DNA from 2 places in the Margalitia sp. FSL K6-0131 genome. Region 2 is predicted to be linked to the other one. Evidence: a T-box and tRNA genes for the amino acid it is inferred to sense, from the RefSeq annotation. Region 2 holds a T-box; the other holds one or more tRNA genes.
The links. The T-box of region 2 lies ahead of NSQ59_RS22775 (tryptophan--tRNA ligase). A T-box ahead of a tRNA ligase gene usually reads a tRNA of that ligase, here a tRNA-Trp.

Region 1 (4,188 bases), 230 kb from region 2:
GTCCATATCTATTACCCATCTGTAGCCCTCTTCTATATATTGCCTTGCTTCCCTAACGGCATCATGTGCCCTTCTTCTGGGTCTAAACCCATAGCTATGTTCGGAAAAGGTTGGGTCATAGATTGGGGTTAATATTTGGGCAATCGCTTGTTGGACAAAACGGTCTGTCACGGTAGGAATACCTAATAAACGAACGCCGCCATTTGGTTTCGGGATTTCGACTCGTCTGACTGGCATAGGCTCATAGGTTCCGTCCTTTATTGAATTTCGGATTTCTTGCCAATTTTGTAGAATATGCGCTCGTAGGGATTTTACAGGCATTTCATCTACTCCATGGCTACCCTTATTCTTTTCGACACGTTTCAATGCCGAAAGTAGATTGTCCCGTGACAGTATTCGTTCCATCATTTCGATACATCCTTTCACGTGAATATACGTGCTATTTGTGCCATTGTTTATTCCACCCTCTTAAAGTCCCCTGTGGAATTCACCACTTCCTCCTTTAAGTAAGTCCAATTGGATTGTCTGTATCATCATAAACAATGAACGCCTAGTGTATATTCTCCTTAAATGTTCAGTCCTTCCCTAACCATCTTAAGCTAGTCAGGTACTATGACCTCTGCTGACTTCTGGCTGTTCAATTACCCTTCACAAAGTAAGTTACCGAGTGTGCTCGGCATTTCAGCCAGACCTCCCCAGGTAAGAGTACAGTCTTTCTCCCCATCTATCTGCTTCATTTACTCTGTATCATCTTTGGCAGAAAGGACTTCGTTTTGTTTGGCAAACTCATCCAATGATACCTAGCCTTATATGAAGTTCGTGTCCCTCAGACCGGAGATTTGCCGCCCGCTTCCTTCAGATTCTGCGTCACCACAGACACCCTTGCGTTTAGCTACTGCTACTTCTGCCTTCACAGTTCGGGACTTTCACCCTATAGACTGCACCCATGCTGGGCGCACCAAAAAAACCTAATCCAATATATAGGATTAGGTCATTCTATTAGGACGCGCCTTAGAGGATTCGAACCTCTGACCCACAGCTTAGAAGGCTGTTGCTCTATCCAGCTGAGCTAAAGGCGCATTATTATATTTTAAATGACTGAGAAAGAGAGCTTTAATGAATCCTGCAACTTATGAAAAGTAGCGGCGGGCATCTCTTCATCAATTTGAGTTTTCCACCAAAAAAATGGCTCCGCAGGTAGGATTCGAACCTACGACCGATCGGTTAACAGCCGATAGCTCTACCACTGAGCTACTGCGGAACAATAATTGAAAGTTATTTTGCTATTGCAAAAAACTCTGGTGGGCCTAAATGGACTCGAACCATCGACCTCACGCTTATCAGGCGTGCGCTCTAACCAGCTGAGCTATAGGCCCCTTATTTTTTGGAGCGGGTGATGGGAATCGAACCCACGACAACAGCTTGGAAGGCTGTAGTTTTACCACTAAACTACACCCGCAAAGATTATTTGGAGGCAGCAACCGGATTTGAACCGGTGATAAAGGTTTTGCAGACCTCTGCCTTACCACTTGGCTATGCTGCCATATGGATGGATGGCTGGGCTAGCTGGATTCGAACCAGCGAGTGACGGAGTCAAAGTCCGTTGCCTTACCGCTTGGCTATAGCCCAATAATAAATCTTATTTAACAATTTTATGGGGCGACTAGTGGGAATCGAACCCACGAATGTCGGAGCCACAATCCGATGCGTTAACCACTTCGCCATAGCCGCCATAATCTTATTGGCAGGGGCAGTAGGAATCGAACCCACACTGAAGGTTTTGGAGACCTTAGTTCTACCTTTAAACTATGCCCCTATGAGAATGGTGGAGGGGGACGGATTCGAACCGCCGAACCCGAAGGAGCGGATTTACAGTCCGCCGCGTTTAGCCACTTCGCTACCCCTCCGAAACCTACTGGTGCCGGCCAGAGGACTTGAACCCCCAACCTACTGATTACAAGTCAGTTGCTCTACCAATTGAGCTAGGCCGGCATTATTAAGATATAACCTGCTGATATGTTAGTGCATATAACCGTCGTCCAGCTCTCAGAAAGACTAATCAAGAAGCGGCTCAAGCTGTACGCTGGATGCTTTTGCTTCGAAGTTTATTCATCGTGCTCTACCAATTGAGCTAGGCAGGCATATTTAACTAAATGGTGGCTCAGGACGGAATCGAACCGCCGACACAAGGATTTTCAGTCCTTTGCTCTACCGACTGAGCTACTGAGCCGTAATTGTTTATTATTTGTAAATTAAATTGTAGTCGCTTCGTCCCAGTCTCAGAAAGATTACGCAAGTAGCAGCTCGACTGGTACGCTGAAGTAATGCTTCGTAGCTTATTCGGACGTGCTCTACCGACTGAGCTACTGAGCCAAATTAAAAAACTATTCAGATTTTATATATTATAAATGGCGGTCCGGACGGGACTCGAACCCGCGACCTCCTGCGTGACAGGCAGGCATTCTAACCAGCTGAACTACCGGACCAGGTTTTTTTCAAGAATTGAAAATAAACTTCCTTATAATCTTCCTTGAAAATAACTCTTTTAATTGCGGGGGCAGGATTTGAACCTGCGACCTTCGGGTTATGAGCCCGACGAGCTACCGGACTGCTCCACCCCGCGTCGATAAAAAATTATTAAGTTTTCCATATGCACTAAATTCGCAATGGACTGTCCCGATTTCAGAAAGCCTATTCAAGATGCGGCTCAATCGGTACAACTCGCAGATAATTCGATGAAGTAACGCTCGTTGCTCCACCCCGCGACGATAAAAATGTATTATTAATGGCGGAGGAAGAGGGATTCGAACCCCCGCGCGGTTTAACCCGCCTGTCGGTTTTCAAGACCGATCCCTTCAGCCAGACTTGGGTATTCCTCCATTAATATGGACCTTGTAGGACTCGAACCTACGACCGGACGGTTATGAGCCGTCTGCTCTAACCAGCTGAGCTAAAGGTCCTTAAACACAAGTATATTTTTATAGCGGCGGAGGGGATCGAACCCCCGACCTTACGGGTATGAACCGTACGCTCTAGCCAGCTGAGCTACACCGCCATTTTAAAAAATTGAAATGGAGCCTAGCGGGATCGAACCGCTGACCTCCTGCGTGCAAAGCAGGCGCTCTCCCAGCTGAGCTAAGGCCCCTTTTTAAGTGGTCGGGAAGACAGGATTCGAACCTGCGACCCCATGGTCCCAAACCATGTGCTCTACCAAGCTGAGCTACTTCCCGTTTGTATTGATTATGGCGCGCCCAAGAGGAGTCGAACCCCTAACCTTTTGATCCGTAGTCAAACGCTCTATCCAATTGAGCTATGGGCGCATATTATGGAAGATTATTTTGCTACGCAAAAAATCTTGGTGCCGAGGACCGGAATCGAACCGGTACGGTAGTCACCTACCGCAGGATTTTAAGTCCTGTGCGTCTGCCAGTTCCGCCACCCCGGCAAAGGGTATTTGGAGCGGAAGACGGGATTCGAACCCGCGACCCCCACCTTGGCAAGGTGGTGTTCTACCACTGAACTACTTCCGCGCAGAAATTTTTATCAATGCGGGTGAAGGGAGTCGAACCCCCACGCCTTGCGGCGCCAGATCCTAAGTCTGGTGCGTCTGCCAATTCCGCCACACCCGCGTTATGGAAAGTTAATTTACTTTAAAAAATGGTGAGCCATGAAGGACTCGAACCTTCGACCCTCTGATTAAAAGTCAGATGCTCTACCGACTGAGCTAATGGCTCTTATTTTTAGTTATAAGAACGGATTTTATATTGCTTTCTACCAAAGTGCATCTACGACGTCCAGCTTTCAGTAAGCCTATTCAAGTAGCAGCTCAAGCTGTACGCTGATGCATCGCTTCGTAGCTTACTCGATCGTGCTCTACCGACTGAGCTAATGGCTCGGAAATGGTGCCGGCCAGAGGACTTGAACCCCCAACCTACTGATTACAAGTCAGTTGCTCTACCAATTGAGCTAGGCCGGCATTATTAAGATAAAACCTGCTGATATGTTAGTGCATATAACCGTCGTCCCGATTTCAGAAAGCTTACTCAAGATGTGGTTCAATCGGTACGCTGAAGCATCGCTTCGAAGCTTAATCGGGCGTGCTCTACCAATTGAGCTAGGCCGGCATTTTATATGGTGGAGGATGACGGGATCGAACCGCCGACCCCCTGCTTGTAAGGCAGGTGCTCT
Region 2 (4,188 bases):
GCTTGCATCTTCTGCTTCCCATTTTTTTAAATAAATTTCTGTCTGATCATCCATTCGAATCCACTCTGATGATATCTTCATGCCTTCCCACCCCTTGTGTTCAACTATTAAAGAAATTATACGAGAAGACAGTGTGTCGGAACAATAAAAAAAGTCGTGAAAAAATAATTAAAGGGGTACATACAAATTGTGAACTGGTCACATAAACGAGGGAAAAGGCAGGATTAATTTCGAAACAGGGAGCGGAAAAATGAACGGGGAACATAAAAAGGAGAGCGGTCTCATTCAGAAGAAAAAGGGTCACATAAACTAGTAAAAGGGTAGCATGAATTTCGCAACAGGGAGCGAAAAAATGAATAGGGAACATTAAAAGGAGAAGGGGTCCCATTCAGGAGAAAAGAGGTCACATAAACTAGCCTAAGGGTCACATTAACTTAAAAACAGGGAACAAATAAATAAACTGGAGAATTATAGAAATGAATAAACAAGTACGCTAGAATATCAGTATATTCTAAAATTTATAGACCGAGAGAGATGAATGATGAATGACTGCCACAAGCATTAGGTTATTTCAAAACGAAGATACTGATAAAATCGTTCAACTGCTAAATGAAAATGCCGAACATCTTCAAACAAAAGCAACTACAACGATCGAAGAATTCAACCAGTTTTTAGACGAGCCTGGAGAGGAAATCAGGGAAAATACATTTGTTGGATGGAATGGGGACCAAGTTATTGCCTATCAATCTTTATGTTTTGTAAGAAGTGATGAGTATATTAATGTGTATAGCTATGGAACCGTCCATCATCAGCATAGAAGAAAAGGGATTGGTTCTTTGCTCCTTAAGAATACGTTAAAATATTTAAACCAGCGTGCGGCGCAGGAAAAAAAGAAAATTATTTATAATCAAATGGTTACAGTGAATCAGGCAGGTCAGAACGAGTTAGCAGAGAAATTTGGATTGGAGAAGAATACGGACCTGTATTCTTATAAATGGACAAAATCCAATTCAGCTCCAAAACAACCTATTTTGCCAAATGGGTATCATTTATTAACTCCAACACATAGAGATGCTAAGGACTGGGCTATGATAGACAATGAAGCCTTCTCGTGGCGAAAAAATAAAGACGGGATGAATCCGGAAAATGTTATCTACGAATTTAATAGTTTAGAATTTTCACCAGATTACTATATTCTTTGCAGGAATGAAAAGAATGATCCCATTGGCTTCGTTTGTGGACGAGAAGAAGAACCGCAGCATGCCGTCATTTCTACGTTAGCTGTTCGTCCATCTTATCAAGGGCAAGGGATTGGAAAAGCATTGCTCCATGAGGTGATCAGAAGAATGGCGGCACATAATATCCAGCAGATTCGCTTATCCGTAGATGCCAATAATCCCACATCAGCGATTAGCCTATATGAAAAATCAGGTTTTACAATGGATAACAGAATCATTCATTACTATTATGAAATAGATCCCATGAAGGAGGTTCTATGATACCGATAATCGTAAACCAATTGATAAAAGATTACGTTGAACTGCTTTATGATAAACTGCCTAACACGATAGAGGGAGTCTATCTCCATGGTTCCATCGCGCTGAATGCCTATGATAATTCCAGTGATGTGGATTTTTTAACGATTACCAAGCGTCCATTAATGCCGGAGGATATTCAAACATTAGAAAAAATTCACCAAATAATTGCAATGAGGTATCCGAAACCGGAATTAGATGGCATGTATCTCCAGCTAAATGAAATCGGTAAGAATACAGAAACGGGCTCTACTCCCTTTTACAATGGCGGAATAATGCATGCGACTGGTGCTTTTAATCAAAACCCTATTACATGGTGGGTTTTAAAACATTCTGGAATTAGAATTATTGGCCCTGCTATTGATCAGCTGAAAATTGGCGTAGAGCCAGAGGACTTCATTAAGTATGTTCATGCTAACATGAATTCTTATTGGAAAAATCGAGTGAGGAATTATAGAACTTTTGATTTCTCCGCGATTCCAGACGAGCTCATTGAAGCGGAAATTGAATGGGCTGTTCTTGGAGTATTAAGGCAATTTTACACGATAAAAGAGCATGAAATTATTTCAAAACTAGGGGCCGGCAAATATGCACTGAACCACCTTCCGAAAGAATGGAATAATATTATCCAAGAAGCAATCAGAATTCGTGAAAAATCCGAGGTAAGCAGCTACCAATCCAACGAAGAAAGAATTTCGGATGCAGTAAACTTTTTATCCTTTCTTATTCAACATTGCAATGACTTGGTAGATGCGAATGGAGAGGTATTGTAATTTACAAATTTATTCTATATAATAATTAGTATAATGTAGAGCAATGATGAAGAAGAGTAAGCTTGAGAAACACTTAAGAGAGCTGATGGCTGGTGAAAATCAGTGTGTGACTTTTGCTGAATGGGCTTCTGAGCTTCCTGACTGAAATAATAGTAGGTTGGGCGGATCGGTCTTACCGTTAAAAGAGACAACGCATCGAAATAATATTTCCGTGCGGTAAAGTGCGCTTACTTTAGAAGGTAAGCGAATTAAGGTGGCACCACGGGCTTCCCGTCCTTTTTAGGATAGGGGGCCCTTTTTGTGTTTTGAAAAGATAGGAGGATATATAATGAAGACAGTATTAACAGGCGTAAAACCAACGGGAAAGATTCATTTAGGAAATTATATCGGGGCAATTAAGCCAGCATTGCAATTGGCATTAAATCCAGATTATCAGCCGATTTATTTTGTTGCAGACTACCATGGTTTAACGAAAACGCAAAATGCAGAGGAAATGCAAAAACTATCTACAGGTGTGGCATCCGCATGGTTAGCGCTCGGACTTGATCCGGAGAAGGTTATTTTTTACCGTCAATCTGATATTCCAGAGATTTTTGAGCTTTCATGGGTATTAGCATGCTTTTCACCAAAAGGACTAATGAATCGTGCACATGCCTATAAATCGCTGGTAGATCAAAATAAGCAAGCAGGCAAAGAAAGCGATGACGGCGTAAATATGGGGCTCTTCACATACCCAATTCTAATGGCTGCGGACATCTTAATGTTTCATACAGATATTGTCCCTGTTGGAAAAGACCAAATTCAGCATGTAGAAATCGCACGTGATATCGCGGAATATTTTAATAAAAATTATGGAGAGACATTCACATTACCTGAATTTAAAGTGGAAGAAGAAACAGCCGTTTTGCCGGGGCTTGATGGCAGAAAAATGAGCAAGAGCTATAACAACACCATTCCTTTGTTTGAAGATGCTGATACATTATATAAATTAATAAAAAAAATCAAAACGGATTCTACTCCGCCGAATGAGCCTAAGGATCCAAATCAATCGATTATATTCGAGCTTTATAAGGAATTTGCATCCCCTGAAAAAATCCAAAAGCTAAAAGAAGCCTATGCAAATGGAATCGGCTGGGGAGATGCTAAGAAAGAACTATTTGATGTCATGAATTCCTATTTAGAAGAACCGCGTGAAAAATATCATGAACTAATGGCAAATCCAAAAAAGGTAAATGAAATACTGTTGTCCGGTGCAGAACAAGCAAGGCAAAAAAGTATTCCATTTATGAAAGAAATACGCAGAAAAATTGGTTTAATGAATTAAGATTTCCATCAAAGCGGGTCGATGTTGCTTAATATGTAAATCGAACCCGCCAATTTTTATTTTATAAAATTAGATTAAAAATCTTTTCCATGATTTGTACCATCACAGTACGTAGTCTTGTCAAAGTTTGGCAGTTTGTGTAAATTTAGTAGCCGTAATATCATCGGAAAGATTTGTGAATATTATTCACTCCTTAAAAACATCTACTATTCGATCCGCCTTGATTCTTTTTTGGCATAATGATATTAGCTGATCAAAAAATGTTTCCACTTCATAACGGGATGTTGGAATAGGAATATGGATGTGGGTTGAACCAAAAAGTTGTTTAAAATAGGCTTTTCTTTCTTGGTTTTTCCCATCCCGTTTCAGTGGATTATACTTCCAAGTTATAACCTCTTTACCATCATCCTGTTCGATAATATTCTGCATCTCTGCTAAAGTCGTAGACTTGTTTTGTGGATAAATAACCAAGTAATAACGGTTATTTCGATGCCAATCTATAAATAATAAGTAATAACCTGATTCCTCTGGCTTAGAGAAATGATAACCGGCAATA

Region 1: it has a tRNA-Trp gene. The T-box ahead of NSQ59_RS22775 (tryptophan--tRNA ligase) is inferred to sense a tRNA for this amino acid. The anticodon was not compared.

Annotation. Positions count from the first base shown of each region.
Region 1 covers NZ_JBBOZS010000001.1:4,882,815-4,887,002, forward strand. The annotation lists gene ltrA (group II intron reverse transcriptase/maturase) at 1-408, opposite strand, end outside; tRNA gene NSQ59_RS23875 (tRNA-Arg) at 1,006-1,079, opposite strand; tRNA gene NSQ59_RS23880 (tRNA-Asn) at 1,187-1,261, opposite strand; tRNA gene NSQ59_RS23885 (tRNA-Ile) at 1,300-1,376, opposite strand; tRNA gene NSQ59_RS23890 (tRNA-Gly) at 1,386-1,459, opposite strand; tRNA gene NSQ59_RS23895 (tRNA-Cys) at 1,470-1,543, opposite strand; tRNA gene NSQ59_RS23900 (tRNA-Gln) at 1,555-1,629, opposite strand; tRNA gene NSQ59_RS23905 (tRNA-His) at 1,656-1,731, opposite strand; tRNA gene NSQ59_RS23910 (tRNA-Trp) at 1,743-1,816, opposite strand; tRNA gene NSQ59_RS23915 (tRNA-Tyr) at 1,824-1,907, opposite strand; tRNA gene NSQ59_RS23920 (tRNA-Thr) at 1,917-1,992, opposite strand; tRNA gene NSQ59_RS23925 (tRNA-Phe) at 2,155-2,230, opposite strand; tRNA gene NSQ59_RS23930 (tRNA-Asp) at 2,410-2,486, opposite strand; tRNA gene NSQ59_RS23935 (tRNA-Met) at 2,550-2,623, opposite strand; tRNA gene NSQ59_RS23940 (tRNA-Ser) at 2,787-2,879, opposite strand; tRNA gene NSQ59_RS23945 (tRNA-Ile) at 2,887-2,960, opposite strand; tRNA gene NSQ59_RS23950 (tRNA-Met) at 2,982-3,055, opposite strand; tRNA gene NSQ59_RS23955 (tRNA-Ala) at 3,073-3,145, opposite strand; tRNA gene NSQ59_RS23960 (tRNA-Pro) at 3,154-3,230, opposite strand; tRNA gene NSQ59_RS23965 (tRNA-Arg) at 3,244-3,320, opposite strand; tRNA gene NSQ59_RS23970 (tRNA-Leu) at 3,357-3,445, opposite strand; tRNA gene NSQ59_RS23975 (tRNA-Gly) at 3,456-3,530, opposite strand; tRNA gene NSQ59_RS23980 (tRNA-Leu) at 3,548-3,629, opposite strand; tRNA gene NSQ59_RS23985 (tRNA-Lys) at 3,659-3,734, opposite strand; tRNA gene NSQ59_RS23990 (tRNA-Thr) at 3,901-3,976, opposite strand; tRNA gene NSQ59_RS23995 (tRNA-Val) at 4,133-4,188, opposite strand, start outside.
Region 2 covers NZ_JBBOZS010000001.1:4,651,853-4,656,040, reverse strand. The annotation lists gene NSQ59_RS22790 (alpha/beta hydrolase) at 1-81, opposite strand, end outside; gene NSQ59_RS22785 (GNAT family N-acetyltransferase) at 546-1,499, shown strand; gene NSQ59_RS22780 (aminoglycoside adenylyltransferase domain-containing protein) at 1,496-2,308, shown strand; T-box leader at 2,343-2,589, shown strand; gene NSQ59_RS22775 (tryptophan--tRNA ligase) at 2,637-3,632, shown strand; gene NSQ59_RS22770 (hypothetical protein) at 3,819-4,188, opposite strand, start outside.